DNA from 2 places in the Streptomyces vinaceus genome. Region 1 is predicted to be linked to the other one. Evidence: riboswitches for the same ligand, from Rfam matches in the RefSeq annotation. Region 1 holds a riboswitch; the other holds the start of a gene.
What was found. Region 1 has a riboswitch for glycine ahead of gcvT (glycine cleavage system aminomethyltransferase GcvT). Riboswitches for the same ligand answer to the same signal wherever they lie in the genome.
Positions count from the first base shown of each region.

Region 2: linked by a shared signal. The riboswitch ahead of gcvP (aminomethyl-transferring glycine dehydrogenase) and the one ahead of gcvT (glycine cleavage system aminomethyltransferase GcvT) in region 1 are both predicted to bind glycine.

Region 1 is NZ_CP023692.1:2,320,706-2,328,266, forward strand. Features, by position in the region: gene CP980_RS10060 (ABC transporter substrate-binding protein) at 1-1,691, opposite strand, end outside; gene CP980_RS10065 (ABC transporter permease) at 1,766-2,761, opposite strand; gene CP980_RS10070 (enhanced serine sensitivity protein SseB C-terminal domain-containing protein) at 3,194-3,934, opposite strand; gene CP980_RS10075 (enhanced serine sensitivity protein SseB) at 3,991-4,734, opposite strand; gene CP980_RS10080 (AAA family ATPase) at 4,824-5,447, opposite strand; glycine riboswitch at 5,751-5,854, shown strand; gene gcvT (glycine cleavage system aminomethyltransferase GcvT) at 6,039-7,154, shown strand; gene gcvH (glycine cleavage system protein GcvH) at 7,222-7,561, shown strand, end outside.
Region 2 is NZ_CP023692.1:6,189,430-6,196,990, forward strand. Features, by position in the region: gene CP980_RS28025 (MerR family transcriptional regulator) at 1-25, shown strand, start outside; gene CP980_RS28030 (DNA polymerase IV) at 109-1,602, shown strand; gene CP980_RS28035 (PRC-barrel domain-containing protein) at 1,599-1,970, opposite strand; glycine riboswitch at 2,084-2,182, shown strand; gene gcvP (aminomethyl-transferring glycine dehydrogenase) at 2,381-5,266, shown strand; gene CP980_RS28045 (DUF5999 family protein) at 5,378-5,584, opposite strand; gene CP980_RS28050 (hypothetical protein) at 5,895-6,518, opposite strand; gene CP980_RS28055 (glutamate-cysteine ligase family protein) at 7,014-7,561, shown strand, end outside.

The DNA of each region.
Region 1 (7,561 bases):
GTGATCGTCTTGTCGTAGACGAAGGGCAGGTAGACCGCGGCCTCGGAGACCTTCTGGTTCATCTGCTTGTAGATGTCGCCCGCCTTGACCGGGTCCGTCTCCGCGATCGCCTTGTCGAACAGGCCGTTGATGACCGGGTCGTTCAGCTCGGAGAAGTTGTTGTTGCCGCTCTGGAGGATGAAGCGACCGTCGACCAGCGGCTGGGCGAAGCCCTGCCCGGTCGGGAAGTCGGCGCCCCAGCCCATGATGATGATGCCGTAGCCCTTCTCCTTGACGACCTTCGGCGAACCGATGATGCCGGAGGTCTGGGCGCCGTCGAACTGCTCGACCTGGGCGTCGATGCCGACCTGCTTCAGGGCGTTCTGGAGCGAGACCGCCGTGGCGACCTCGACCGGCTTGTTGTTGCGGACGGCGATGGTGGTCTTGAAACCGCCCTCCTTGCCGCACGCCTTGAGAGCGGCCTTGGCCTTCTCGACGTCGGGCTTGCCGTCGTTGGTCAGGACGCCGTACGGGTCGTACTTGGCGTCGGAGCCCTTGATGCCGAGCGGGAGCATGTTGGGGGCGATGTCGCCACCGGCCTGCGGGCCGCCGCGGGCGGTCTGCAGGGACTTGTGGTCGGCCGCGTAGATGACGGCCTTGCGGCACTCGATGTTGTCGAACGGCGCGACGGTCTGCGGGAAGACGGCGTACCGGATGAAGCCGGTCTGGCCGTTGTCCAGGTTGTTCTTGTGGTCCTTCAGCGCGGTGGCGCGGGCCGCCTGGCCGATGCCGGTCGCGTTGATGTCGAGGTCGAACTCGCCGTTCATCAGGCGCTTGTCCATGTCGTCCGAGTTCGCCATGAACGTGACCGAGATGGAGTCCGGCAGCGCCTTGCGGATGGTGTCCGACTCGGGCTTCCAGTTCGTGTTGCGCGAGAGCTTCATGCTCTTGTTCGGCTCGTACGAGTCGATCTTGTACGGGCCGTTGGAGAAGGGCTTCAGGCCGTACTTGGCCGCGGTGTCCTTGTCCTGCTTGACCGGGCTCGCCGCCGGCATGGCCAGCATCTGCTCGAAGTCGCCGTTGGGCGCCGGGAGCTTGAAGATGATGGTCTTCGCGTCCGGGGTCTCGATGGCCTTGAGGCCGAGCTTGTCCGGGGCCGTGTCCTTGTACGGGCCCGGGTACTCGGTCTTCGGGTCGAGGACCTGCATCAGGTAGACCGGGCCGCCGGAGATGACGTCCTGGGCCCAGGTGCGCTCGATGCCGTACTTGACGTCCTGGGCGGTGACGGGCGAGCCGTCCTCCCAGGTCACGTTGTCCTTGAGGGTGTACTTGTAGGTCTTGCCGCCGTCGCTGATCTCGGCCTTGGCGGTCGCGAGGTCGGGCTCCAGGTCGGTGCTCTGCTCGCCCGGGGCGGCCTTGTAACTGACCAGCTGGCGCGTGTAGTAGCGGGCGAAGTCCCACATGAAGCCGTAGTAACCGCGCTGCGGGTCCCACGAGTCGGCTTCCTGGGTGCCGACGAACTTGAGCTCGCCACCCTTCTTGTCCGACGCGTTGGCGATCTTGCCGATGCCGGCGTTGAAGCCACCGCCCGAGGCAGCGGTCTTGTCGTCCTTCTTGTTGTCGCCGCCACAGGCGGTCGCGGTCAGCATGACCGCGAGCACGACGGCCGTGCCAGCGGCAAGCCTGCGCTTCGACGTGCGATGGGTAGTCACGATGCTCGCAACCCTCCGTTGTAGTTCCTGTGTACGTACGGCTCGAAGCCGGTTCCTGGTTTGCCCTGCGGTGGCTAGCGGGAGCCCTTCGGGTCGAGGGCGTCGCGGACGCCGTCGCCGAAGAGGTTGAAGGCCAGCACGGTGATGAAGATCGCCACGCCGGGGAAGATCATGAAGAGCGGATCGTCCTCATAGGTCCGCACAGCCGTTGAGAGGGTTTCTCCCCAGGACGGTGTGGGCGGCTTGACGCCGACACCGAGGAAGCTCAGCGCGGCCTCGGTGAGCACGTTGGTGGGGATCATCAGCGTCGTGTAGACGGTGATCGGTGCCACCAGGTTGGGAAGGAGTTCGCGGAAGAGGATGTACGCCCGCCCCGCGCCCAGGCTCCGCGCCGCCTCGACGTACTCGCGTTCGCGCAGCGACAGGGTCTGGCCGCGGACGATGCGCCCGATGTACGGCCATCCGAAGAAGCCGATGACGAGCACCAGCACCGCGATGCGCAGTCCCGATCCCTCGAATCCCCACAGCTTTCCGGGGACGACGGAGATCAGCGCGATGATGAAGAGCAGCTGCGGGAAAGCGAGCAGCAGGTCCATGACACGGCTGATCGCCGCGTCGACCCAGCCGCCGAAGTAGCCGGCGATGATGCCGAAGACGGTGCCCAGCGAGACCGCCACGAAGGCGGACAGGAAGGCCACCAGCAGCGAGATGCGCGCGCCGTAGACGATCCGGCTGAAGACGTCGCGGCCGTTGACCGGCTCGATGCCCAGCAGGAAGTCGCCGTTCATACCGCCGCGGGGTCCGGCCGGCAGGCCGAGCAGCGGGTCCAGCAGGTCCTCGTGCAGCTCCTCCGGCGGGTGGCCGAGGAGTTTGACGATCAACGGCGCGAAGATCGCGACGAGAATCAGCAGGAGCACGATGACACCGCCGGTCAGTGCGACCTTGTCACGCTTGAGCCGGAGCCAGGCGATCTTCCACGGTGAGCGCCCCTCGATCGCCTTCTGCGGGAGTTCGGGGGCGGCCACGGCCGCGGGCTCGGCCGCGCTGGTGTCGTGCAGTGGTGCCGTCATCGTGGTGGGGACCCCTCTCGGCCGACGGTGGCCGGCCCATGCCCGCCGCTGTGGCGGCTTGGTTCTTTCGGCGTCTCTGATGGTGCGAATGGCACGAATTGCGCCTGAAGTGCACGTGAAGATCCGGTGGTTGTGGGATTGACCGGCCTTCGGTGGGGGGAGTCTTCAACGGGCTCAGGAGCAGCCGCCAGCCCTGCCAGGGATGTGATGCGCAACCGTGATCTGCGTCTGCACCTTCCGTTATCCGAACGGCCGGTCCTGGTCAGCGGTGAAACAGGGACCGTACGGCGCGGAACGGACATCGGGCCCAAGTGCCATTTCAGCGCTCCTACTTGGGCGGAAACAGCGGATACGCCGAAGGCCGCGGGGAACGTCGTTCCCCGCGGCCTTCGTTGGCCGGATATGGTCGTCCCGGTCCGTGGACCGCTCCGCTCAGTACGCCGGGGCCTGGCCCTCGCGGTCGTAGAAGGGGCGGGTCTGGGCGCGCAGCCACATCGCCACGGGATCGTGCTCGTCGGCCAGCGCCACCGTGCACACGGGCACGCCCTCGGGCACCGCGCCGACCGACTGGCGCATCATCTCCCGTACGGATTCCAGCGCGGGCGCGGAGGCGTCGTACAGGTCGAGCCCGACCGCGAGGTACGGCGAGCCCAGCGAGGGCTGCACCCAGGCGCGGCGCAGCGAGCGCACGGCGGGGGTGCGGTGGGCGTGCTGGGTCAGCAGTCCGTAGAACTGCGGGAGCTCCAGGGCGGGCTCGGACAGCCGCAGCGGGCCGGCCGGCATCCGGTCGAGCCCGGTGGCGATGCGGCGCAGGTCGGCCCAGGGGATGCCCAGGCCGCCGCCCTGGGCGTGCGGGTTGAGCCACAGGCCCCAGCGGTCCGGGTAGAGGGCGCGGGCGACGTCCCGGCCGGTGACCACCTCGTAGCCCCGGCTCCAGCCGCTGGCGGCCAGCTCCTGGGGGGAGGTGACGCAGGGCGCGTACCCGAGGCCCTCGATCTCCATGCCGCCGTACTGGGCGTCCGGGGAGCCCGGCTGTCCCTGCCAGAGCAGCATCCACAGCCGTCCCTCGGCGAGGGCGTGCAGAAGCGACTCGTAGCTCTCGAAGCGCCCGGGCGTCACCTGGCGCATCATGTGCTCGACCTGCCCGGCCGCGGCCGTGCCTGACGCACTCACCCGGTACCCCTCTTCGTCCGCCCGTCCACCCGTATCGGCACCCAGCTTAAGCGGCGCTACGCGAGGTAGAAGGGGCGTACGCGCTCGGCGATGAAGTCGACCACCGGGTCCTGCACGGCGTCGAGGAGGATCAACTGCACGGGCCAGGGCGGCGCGACGCGGGCCAGGGCCCGGCCGAGGGCGTCCATCGGCGCGTTCCGCATCTCGGGCTCCCATCCCAGCAGCCGGACACCGATGTAGAGCTCCGGCGCCCCGCCCTCGACGCTGGCCAGGCAGCGGTGGGCCGCGGCGACCGCGCCGGAGGCGCGGAACTCCTCGGCGGCCGCGGCCAGGAAGTCCACCGGGTCCTCCTGCCAGTCGGGCTCGTAGAGCCGGACGCGGCCGCCCGTGGCGGGGCCGTCGAGCGGGGTCCGGCCGGTACGGCAGAGTTCCGCCACGGCGGGCGGGGGCAGCGGGACGCCGACGGCGCCCTCGGGGTTCACGGCGATGCCGAGCTGCGGGGGCAGGCCGCGGGCGAACTCGACGGCGGGGGCCACGGCGAAGTCCATGGCCGGGCCGACGCAGGCGCGGAACTGGGCCTCGGAGCTGTAGACGGGGACGTACGCGGCCCCGTTGATGTCCATCGTGGGCAGCGTGAGCGCGCCGCCCGCGTCCGGACCCGCGCCGGCGCCCGCGGGCAGCGGCACCCAGAGCCGGCTGCGCCCGAGCACCTCGACGATCCGGGCCCCCGCGTCCGTCTGCCCGAGCGCCGCCCCGAGCACCTGCTCCAGCTCGTTGTCCGGCCAGCCGCCGCCCTGCATCCACGCCTCCGCTGTGTTTTCCGCCCCTGCCGTCGCCCGAGGTTAACGGCTCGGGCTCCGGCCGGCGCCGGGGGCTCCGCCGCGGGTGGTCAGGGGGTGTCCCGGCGGAAGGCTATGCGGGTCACGGAGGCGGCCGAGCCGCGGTCCAGCAGCACCGCCGAGGTGCAGCCGGCGGGGAGGCGGCCCGATTCCGCCTCGCGCAGCAGCCGGGCCACCGCCCCCCGGTGCCGGGCGAAGGCGTACGCGGAGACCCCGCGCCCGCGCGCCTCCTGCCCGGCCAGCGCCTCCTCGGGGCTGGTGTCCAGCAGCAGGAGGTGCAGCGCCCGGCCCCGCCGCCGCGCGGCCGCGGCCAGCAGGCCGCGGACCCAGCTCTGCGTCCCGCAGTCGTGGACCACCGCCGAGGCACCGGAGCGCAGGGTCCGCCAGAGCCCCCAGTAGTGGGCGAAGCGGACGAGCGGCCGGTACACCCCGTACGGCACGGTCTTCGGCATGCGCCGCTCCCAGCGCTCGCGCACGTCCTGGGAGTCGATGCCGCCGCCCTCGGCGGCCCGCTTGATCAGCGTGCTCTTGCCGCCGCCCGGCAGGCCGGACACGACGACGATGTCCCCCTCGGCGAAGCCGAGCCACTGCGGTCCGTGCGCGCCCCGGCCGCGCAGGTCACGCACGGGGGCGCCCTCGGCGCGCGTCCGCCGCGCCGCGGGCACTCCGTCCACGGACCCCGTCCCGGTCAACGCCAGCACTCCGAATCTCCGCACAGTGATCGCCTCCCCCATCCGGGCCCGCAGGGGGCCCCATGCCCACTGAGTGTAAAGAGACGGTAATCCGGGACCCCCGGTTCCGGTCGGGTATCGCGGCTCCGTCCCGGTTGCGTCACCGGTCCGTCACCACCGGTCCGTCACCATCGGTCCGCCGCCCCCGCCCCACCCTTTGCGTACGTTCTTTCGGGCCCGCACGCCCGATCGCCCGGACGGCGTGCAATGATGTGCGCCATCTGGACCAACTGCATACCGGCCGCTTGAATCCGCGCGGGAGAGTCCCGGCACGCCGTGAGGCGGTGCCCGGGCGCCGAAGGAGCAAGTACCTCCCTTGAATCTCTCAGGCCCCGTACCGCGTGGATGAGGCAGATCTGAAAAGCGAGCCGCGCCGCCGTCCCCCGCGACGGCATCCGCGTGCGCTCCACCCAAGGTGCAAGTCGACGTTCCCCGGGTCCGACCGGGAACTCTCGGCGAACCTCTCAGGTTCCGATGACAGATGGGGAGGAACGTCCTCGTCATGTCATGCCCTGGGACCCGGGAGCCACACCCATGAGCACTGCCCCCCGCCTGACCGCCCTCGACGCGCTGCACCGTTCGCTCGGTGCGACCATGACCGATTTCGCGGGCTGGGACATGCCGCTGCGGTACGGCAGTGAGCGCGACGAGCACAACGCCGTCCGGACCAAGGCCGGCCTCTTCGACCTCTCCCACATGGGCGAGATCACGCTGACCGGCCCGGAGGCCGTCAAGGCCCTGGACTACGCCCTGGTGGGCAACATCTCCACCGTCGGCGTCGGCCGCGCCCGCTACACGCACATCTGCCAGGAGGACGGCGGGATCGTCGACGACCTGATCGTCTACCGCCTGGGCGAGAGCGAGTACATGGTCGTCGCGAACGCCTCCAACGCCCAGGTCGTCCTGGACGCCCTGACCGAGCGCGCCGCCGGCTTCGACACCGTGGTGCGCGACGACCGCGACGCGTACGCGCTGATCGCCGTGCAGGGCCCGGAGTCCCCCGGCATCCTCGCCTCCCTCACCGACGCCGACCTGGACGGGCTCAAGTACTACGCCGGCCTGCCCGGCACGGTCGCGGGCGTGCCCGCGCTGATCGCGCGTACGGGCTACACCGGCGAGGACGGCTTCGAGCTGTTCGTCGCCCCCGAGCACGCCGTCGAGCTGTGGCAGGCGCTGACCAAGGCCGGCGAGGGTGTCGGCCTGGTCCCGGCGGGCCTGTCCTGCCGCGACACGCTGCGCCTGGAGGCGGGCATGCCGCTGTACGGGCACGAGCTGACCACCTCCCTCACCCCGTTCGACGCGGGGCTGGGCCGGGTCGTCAAGTTCGAGAAGGAGGGCGACTTCGTCGGCCGCGCCGCTCTGGAGGCCGCCGCCGAGCGCTCCGCCACGAACCCCCCGCGCAAGCTGGTCGGCCTGATCGCCGAGGGCCGCCGCGTCCCGCGCGCCGGCTTCCCCGTCGTGGCCGACGGGAAGGTCATCGGAGAGGTCACCTCCGGCGCCCCGTCCCCGACGCTGGGCAAGCCGATCGCGATGGCCTACGTGGACGCGGCGCACGCCGCGCCCGGCACCTCCGGCGTCGGCGTGGACATTCGCGGTACGCATGAGCCGTACGAGGTCGTGGCGCTGCCGTTCTACAAGCGGCAGAAGTAACTCCCCGCGTCTCAGTACGCGAGACCACTGTTCGTCCCCACTCCCCCGCATCCAGGAGAATCAGGTCATGAGCAACCCCCAGCAGCTGCGTTACAGCAAGGAGCACGAGTGGCTGTCGGACGCCGAGGGCGGCGTCGCGACGGTCGGCATCACGGAGTTCGCGGCCAACGCGCTCGGTGACGTCGTCTACGCCCAGCTCCCCGCCGTCGGCGACACGGTGACCGCGGGCGAGACCTGCGGTGAGCTGGAGTCGACCAAGTCCGTCAGCGATCTGTACTCCCCCGTCACGGGTGAGGTCGTCGAGGCCAACCAGGACGTCGTGGACGACCCGGCGCTCGTGAACACGGCTCCGTTCGAGGGCGGCTGGCTGTTCAAGGTGCGTATCGCGGAGGAGCCGGCCGACCTGC
Region 2 (7,561 bases), 3.9 Mb from region 1:
GGCGCGGCGCAACCGGGCCGGCTGAGTACGCGTCCCGGCGGGGCCGTGATCCGAAGGAGACGGCCCGGCCCCGGCCGGATGTCAGTGGCATGAGGCAGCATCGGGGCTGTGAGAGCAGCCCCGACCATCCTGCATCTGGACATGGACGCCTTCTACGCCTCCGTGGAGCAGGCGTCGAAGCCGAGCCTGCGCGGCAAGGCCGTGATCGTCGGCGGGCTCGGGCCGCGCGGGGTCGTCGCCACCGCTTCGTACGAGGCCCGGCGCTTCGGGGTGCATTCGGCGATGCCGACGGCCCAGGCGCGCCGGCTCTGCCCCAACGGCGCGTACCTGATCCCCCGCTTCCGGCTGTACCAGGCGGTCAGCGAGGTGGTCATGGGGCTGCTGAGGGAGCTGTCCCCGCTGGTGGAGCCGCTCAGCCTGGACGAGGCCTTCGTGGACCTGGAGGCGGGCGGGACCGCGTTCGACTCGGAGAGCGCCCGGGAGACGGGTGAGCGGCTGCGGGCGGACATCCGGGCCGCGACGGGGCTGAGCGGGTCCGTGGGGCTGGCGGGGTCCAAGATGCTGGCCAAGGTGGCGTCCGAGGAGGCCAAGCCGGCCGGGCTGCTGCTGATCGAGCCGGGGACGGAGAGGGAGCTGCTCGCCCCGATGTCGGTGCGGACCCTGCCGGGGGTGGGGCCCGTCACCGGGGAGCACCTGCGGCGGGCCGGGATCACCACGGTCGGGGAGCTGGCCGAGGCCGGCGAGGACGAGCTGGTGCGGATGGTCGGGCGCTCGCACGGGGTGGGGCTGTACCGGATGGCGCTGGGGCTGGACGACCGGCCGGTGGTCGCCGAGCGCGACGCGAAGTCGGTGTCGGTGGAGGACACCTTCGACGTGGACCTGCACGACCGCGTGCGGATCCGGACCGAGGTGCAGCGGCTCGCCGACCGGTGCGTGCAGCGGCTGCGCGGCTCGGGGCACTCGGGGCGGACGATCGTGCTCAAGGTGCGGCGGTACGACTTCTCGACCCTGACGCGCTCCGAGACGCTGCGCGGGCCCACGGACGACCCCGCGGTGGTGCGGGAGGCCGCGGCGAGGCTGCTGGAGGCCGTGGACACCACGGGCGGGGTGCGGCTGCTGGGAGTGGGCGTGACGGGCCTGGCGGACTACACGCAGGAGGACCTGTTCGCGCAGTCCATGGCGGCGGAGGAGGCGGCCGCGGCGGAGGCGGCTGCCGGGGCTGCCGAGGCCGCCGGAGAGGGTGCCGCAGGGGCTGTGGGCCAGGAGGGGGGCGCCGCGACGGGGGCTGGTGCGCCGTCGGGGTCAGCGGGGCCTGGAGGACTTGAAGGGCTTCGAGGGCCCGCCGAGGCCCCTGGGGCCGGGGGGTCGGCCGGGGAGCCCGAGCCGGCCCCGGAGCGGCGCTGGGCGGCCGGGAGTGACGTACTGCACGCCGTCCACGGGCCCGGGTGGGTGCAGGGCAGCGGGGTCGGGAGGGTGACCGTCCGGTTCGAGCAGCCCGGATCGCCGCCGGGCCGGGTGCGCACCTTCCGGGTGGACGACCCCGAGCTGGAGCCCTCCGACCCGCTGCCCCTCGTAGGACAGGAAGATCCGCGGAGGCCCTAGGGGGTGTCCTCCCCGTTCGCCAGGCGGCCGAAGTCGCGCTGGATGTCCGACGGGAGGGAGACGTCCAGGCCGTAGTGGTGGTAGAGCTGGAGTTCCTGCTCGGGGGAGAGGTGGCGGCCGACGCCGAAGTCCGGGGCGTCCTTGATGAGGGCCCGCTCGAAGGGGACCCGCAGGGTGTCGTCGACGACCTCGCTCGGCTCCAGCGGGACGAACGCGTCCCGGCTGAACAGGCCCGTCCGGACGGCCGCCCATTCGGGCACGCCCGTGGCATCGTCGAGGTACACCTCGTCCACGGTGCCGATCTTGGTTCCGTTGCGGTCGAACGCCTTGCGGCCGATCAGGCTGCGCGGATCGATGTCGGTCTGCACGGTCCCTCCATATGGTCGCAACTCCTCCGTAATGACTACAGAAGGGCATTTCCGCAGTGCGGGCCACTCGAAGCGAGGGCCAGAACCTCGCTGGTAGGCTGGGTGACGGCTGTTGACCCTGTGCGGGAGAGTCCTCCGAGTGAGTACGACGGAGGCGCCGAAGGAGCAAATCCTCCCCGGAATCTCTCAGGCATACGTACCGCACGTGACGAGGCCACTCTGGAAAGCAGGGGCGGGTACCGGGCGCGCAGTGCCGGTTCCCCTCCTCACCGACGGTGAAAGCCGGAATCAGCGGGCCACCCCCGCGACTCCGGTGAAGCTCTCAGGTTGAGATGACAGAGGGGGAGGCCGTCCGGGTGCCCGCGCCGTGGTGCCCCTCGCAGGTCGTACGACCCAGGAGGCCTCCGTACATGACCGCCAACCGTATTCCGCTCTCCCAGCTGGAGCGAGGCATCCCCTTCGAGCAGCGCCACATCGGCCCGGATGCCGAGGCGCAGGCGAAGATGCTCGCCCACGTGGGCTACGGCTCGCTGGACGAACTGACCGCCGCCGCGGTACCGGATGTGATCAAGACCGCCGAGGCGCTGAACCTGCCCGAGGCGCGGACCGAGGCCGAGGTACTGGCCGAGCTGCGCTCGCTCGCCGACCGCAACCAGGTCCTCACCCCGATGATCGGTCTCGGCTACTACGGGACCTTCACGCCTCCGGTGATCCTGCGCAACGTCATGGAGAATCCGGCCTGGTACACGGCGTACACGCCCTACCAGCCCGAGATCTCGCAGGGCCGCCTGGAGGCTCTCCTCAACTTCCAGACCGTCGTCGCCGACCTCACCGGCCTGCCGACCTCCGGCGCCTCCCTGCTCGACGAGGGCACCGCGGCCGCCGAGGCCATGACGCTGGCCCGCCGCGTGGGCAAGGCCAAGGGCAACGTCTTCCTCGTCGACGCCGACGCGCTGCCGCAGACCATCGCCGTGATCGAGACCCGCGCCGAGCCGATCGGCATCGAGGTCGTCGTCGCCGACCTGTCCGAGGGCATCCCGGCCGAGGTCGCCGAGCGCGGGGTCTACGGCGTGCTCCTCCAGTACCCGGGCGCCTCCGGTGCCGTACGGGACATCAAGCCGGTCATCGACCAGGCGCACGAGCTCGGCGCGATCGTCGCCGTCGCCGCCGACCTGCTCGCGCTGACCCTGCTGACCTCCCCGGGTGCGCTCGGCGCGGACATCGCCGTGGGCACCACCCAGCGCTTCGGCGTCCCGATGGGCTTCGGCGGCCCGCACGCCGGCTACATGGCCGTCCAGGACAAGCACGCCCGCTCGCTGCCGGGCCGCCTCGTCGGCGTCTCGGTGGACGCGGACGGCAACAAGGCGTACCGCCTCGCCCTGCAGACCCGCGAGCAGCACATCCGCCGCGAGAAGGCCACCAGCAACATCTGCACCGCGCAGGTGCTGCTCGCCGTCATGGCCGGCATGTACGCCGTCTACCACGGCCCCGACGGCCTGCGGACGATCGCCCGCCGCACGCACCGTTACGCGTCCCTCCTCGCGGCCGGTCTCAAGGCCGGCGGGGTGGAGCTCGTGCACGGCTCGTACTTCGACACCCTCACCGCGCGGGTGCCCGGCAAGGCCGCCGAGGTCGTCGCCGCCGCCCGCGAGGGCGGGGTCAACCTGTTCCAGGTCGATGCCGACCACGTCTCCGTCTCCTGTGACGAGACGACGCTGCGCGCCGGCGTCGAGGCCGTCTGGGCCGCCTTCGGCGTCAGCGCCGACATCGAGGCGCTGGACGCGACCACGGCCGACGCGCTGCCCGAGGCCCTGCTGCGCTCGGACGACTACCTCGCGCACCCCGTCTTCCACCAGCACCGCAGCGAGACCGCGATGCTGCGCTACCTGCGCAAGCTGGCGGACAAGGACTACGCGCTGGACCGCGGCATGATCCCGCTGGGCTCCTGCACCATGAAGCTCAACGCGACCACCGAGATGGAGCCGGTCACCTGGCCCGAATTCGGCCAGCTGCACCCGTTCGCCCCGGTCGAGCAGGCCGAGGGGTACCTCACGCTCATCACCGAGCTGGAGGAACGTCTCTGCGAGGTCACCGGCTACGACAAGGTCTCCATCCAGCCGAACGCCGGCTCCCAGGGTGAGCTCGCCGGCCTGCTGGCCGTCCGCGCCTACCACCGGGCCAACGGCGACGAGCAGCGCACCGTCTGCCTCATCCCGTCCTCCGCGCACGGCACCAACGCCGCCAGCGCCGTGATGGCCGGCATGAAGGTCGTCGTGGTCAAGACCGCCGACGACGGCGAGGTGGACGCGGCCGACCTGCGCGCCAAGATCGAGCAGTACCGCGACGAGCTCGCCGTGCTCATGATCACCTACCCCTCGACGCACGGTGTGTTCGAGGAGCACGTCGCCGACATCTGCGCCCAGGTGCACGAGGCCGGCGGTCAGGTGTACGTGGACGGCGCCAACCTGAACGCCCTGGTGGGCCTGGCCAAGCCGGGTCACTTCGGCGGCGACGTCTCGCACCTGAACCTGCACAAGACGTTCTGCATCCCGCACGGCGGCGGCGGCCCGGGCGTCGGCCCGGTCGGTGTCCGGGCGCACCTGGCCCCGTACCTGCCGAACCACCTGCTCCAGCCCACCGCGGGCCCGGAGACGGGCGTCGGCCCGATCTCGGCCGCCCCGTGGGGCTCGGCGGGCATCCTGCCGATCTCCTGGTCGTACGTGCGCCTCATGGGCGGCGAGGGCCTCAAGCGCGCCACCCAGGTGGCCGTGCTCGGCGCGAACTACATCGCCAAGCGCCTGGAGCCGCACTACCCGGTGCTCTACACCGGCCCGGGCAACCTGGTCGCGCACGAGTGCATCATCGACCTGCGCCCGCTGTCGAAGGCGACGGGCGTCAGCGTCGACGACATCGCCAAGCGCCTGATCGACTACGGCTTCCACGCGCCGACGATGTCCTTCCCGGTGGCCGGCACGCTCATGATCGAGCCGACGGAGTCCGAGGACCTCGCCGAGATCGACCGTTTCTGCGACGCGATGATCGCCATCCGCGGCGAGATCGAGCGGGTCGCGGGCGGCGAATGGCCGGTGGACGACAACCCGCTGGCCAACTCCCCGCACACGGCGGCGGCCCTCGGCGGCGAGTGGAACCACCCCTACAGCCGCGACGAGGCCGTCTTCCCGGGCGGGGTCACGGCCGCGGAGAAGTACTGGCCGCCGGTGCGCCGCATCGACGGTGCCTTCGGCGACCGCAACCTGGTCTGCTCCTGCCCGCCGCTGGACGAGTACGACAACTGACACATTCGTATGACGTGACGGCATGACGAAGGGGCCGGTCCGGGAGAATCATTCCCGGGCCGGCCCCTTCGTCGTTCTCTTCTGCTCCGTCCCGTTCAGTGCTGTCGCCGATCAGGCCGCCTTCATCACGTGCGCCGCCGCGAGCGGGCGGTGCGGGGCGATGATCTGGCCGTCCGGCAGCAGCTCACCGGTGTCCTCGAAGAGCAGGACGCCGTTGCACAGCAGGCTCCAGCCCTGTTCCGGGTGGTTGGCCAACGGCTTGGCGGCCTCCCGGTCGGCGGAGTCGGCTGACGGGCACGCTGGCTGGTGCTGGCACATGGATGCGTTCTTTCGCTGCGATGTGGTCTGTGTGCTGCGGCTCGATGCTTTGTTCATGGCCGCCCCCCGTATCAACGTCTTGGTTTGGTCAGGGTCCCAGTGTTGCCCTCCGGAGTTGCGTCCGCAGGGATTTCCCGGCAGCTGTCCTCATAGATTGATGACGCATCACCCGTGCGGGCGGTTCAGCTCAACTCCCCTGTCATTTCGGGTGGTTCGGGTTGGCCCGGGTGGGCTAGGCCGAATGGGTCGTACGGGCCACCGTCGTGGAACGCACCTGCTCAGCGCCGCCGGACGGCGGCCTCGAACCCGCTCAGGCGGCCGGCGCGGCCATCGACGGCGGGACCGGCGGGCTCGGCGGAGTGAGCCGGTGCGTCATCACGGGCAGCAGTTCGGACACCGGGTGCGGCCGGTACGGGGCGATGCCGGGCGGGGCCGGCGCCAGCGGCACCAGCAGGTCCGCGGCGGCCGGCAGCCCGGCGGAGGCGTCGGCGCCCACCGCCCCGTGCAGCCACAGCGTCAGCATGTACAGCTCCGGTACGGACAGCAGCCGCGGCTGGTAGCTCTTGCCGAGGGATTCCGCCTGGCGCAGCGCGCGTTCGGTGGCGGCGACATAGGGGCCCTCGAAGAAATGGGAGAAGACCCAGCCGTCCGGCGTCAACCGGGTGTCCGCGGCCGCGACGTACCGGTCGCCGCTGCGGATCAGGAACCGCCAGGCGGTCAGCCGGGTGCGGGGCGGGCGGCCCCCCGCTGCCAGCTGGGAGATGTTCAGCCGGTCCAGGACGTGGACCGGAAGCGGCAGTTCGGCGGTCATCGGGCCGCCTTGCAGCGCACGCAGGGCCGGAGTGTGCGCCTCGTGGACGGCGGTGGGGGAACCGAGTGCCGCGAGGACGCTGCGCAGGGCGGGCGCGGGAGCCGGAGGGACATGCAGCGGCATGGTGGGTCGCCTCTCACTTGGGAGACCTGTGGAACGGGGCAGGTGCGGACGGCGCTGTCGCATTCTGGGGCCAGAGGGGGGCTGAGGGGCAATGGCCGCGCGCCAACTCTCTGCCTCGTTTGCGGAGTTTATACGACATGTGTTCACGCAGTGTTTCGGCTAGCTGTCCCGCCTATTGCCGACAAGGCGCTTACCGGTCCCGCTGACATGGCTTTCATGCCGGTTGTACACGAACAAGTCGCGTTGACCTCGGAGGTTACCGGACGAGGGCTCGGCTGGAAAGCGTCCATTATCCGGAACCGGCAAAACCCATGCGGAATTTGCGTACGAAGCCATGCCAGGTGAATGTGCCATAGCGCCCTTCGGCCAAACCGGCGCGCGCTCCCCGCCACGCACGCCCCCCGCGGCGTTATCGATCTCGCCTCCGGGGCATCATCGACCGTACACACGCGCCTGGGTGGCATGGGCCGGGCGCTATCGAGGAGGGACGCTCCGATGGGGGAGAAGGTCGTGGCGGGCGGATTCGACCTGTCCGATCGGCAGAAGTATCGGAGGAAGCTCCACGAGTGCCTGGAGGGGCTGGAGCGGCTTCTGGCGGAGAAGAGGTTCGATCGTCCCAAGAACATGATGGGGCTGGAGATCGAGCTGAATCTGGCGGGTTCCGACGGGTTGCCGCGAATGGTGAATGCCCAGGTTCTGGAGCGGATAGCGAGCCAGGATTTCCAGACCGAACTGGGAATGTTCAACCTGGAGGTGAACGTACTCCCGCACCGCCTCGGCGGCCGGGTATTCGACCAGCTCGCCGAGGAACTCAGCGCGGGTCTCGGCTATGCCCACCGGCAGGCCGCGGAGATCGACGCCGGGGTGGTGATGATCGGCATCCTGCCGACCATCACCCGCTCCGACCTGGTCACCGCCAACCTCTCCGCGGTCGACCGCTACTCGCTGTTGAACGAGCAGATCCTGATGATGCGGGGCGAGGACTTCCTGCTCGACATCGACGGGGTGGAGCGGCTCACCTGGAGCACCGGGTCGATCGTCCC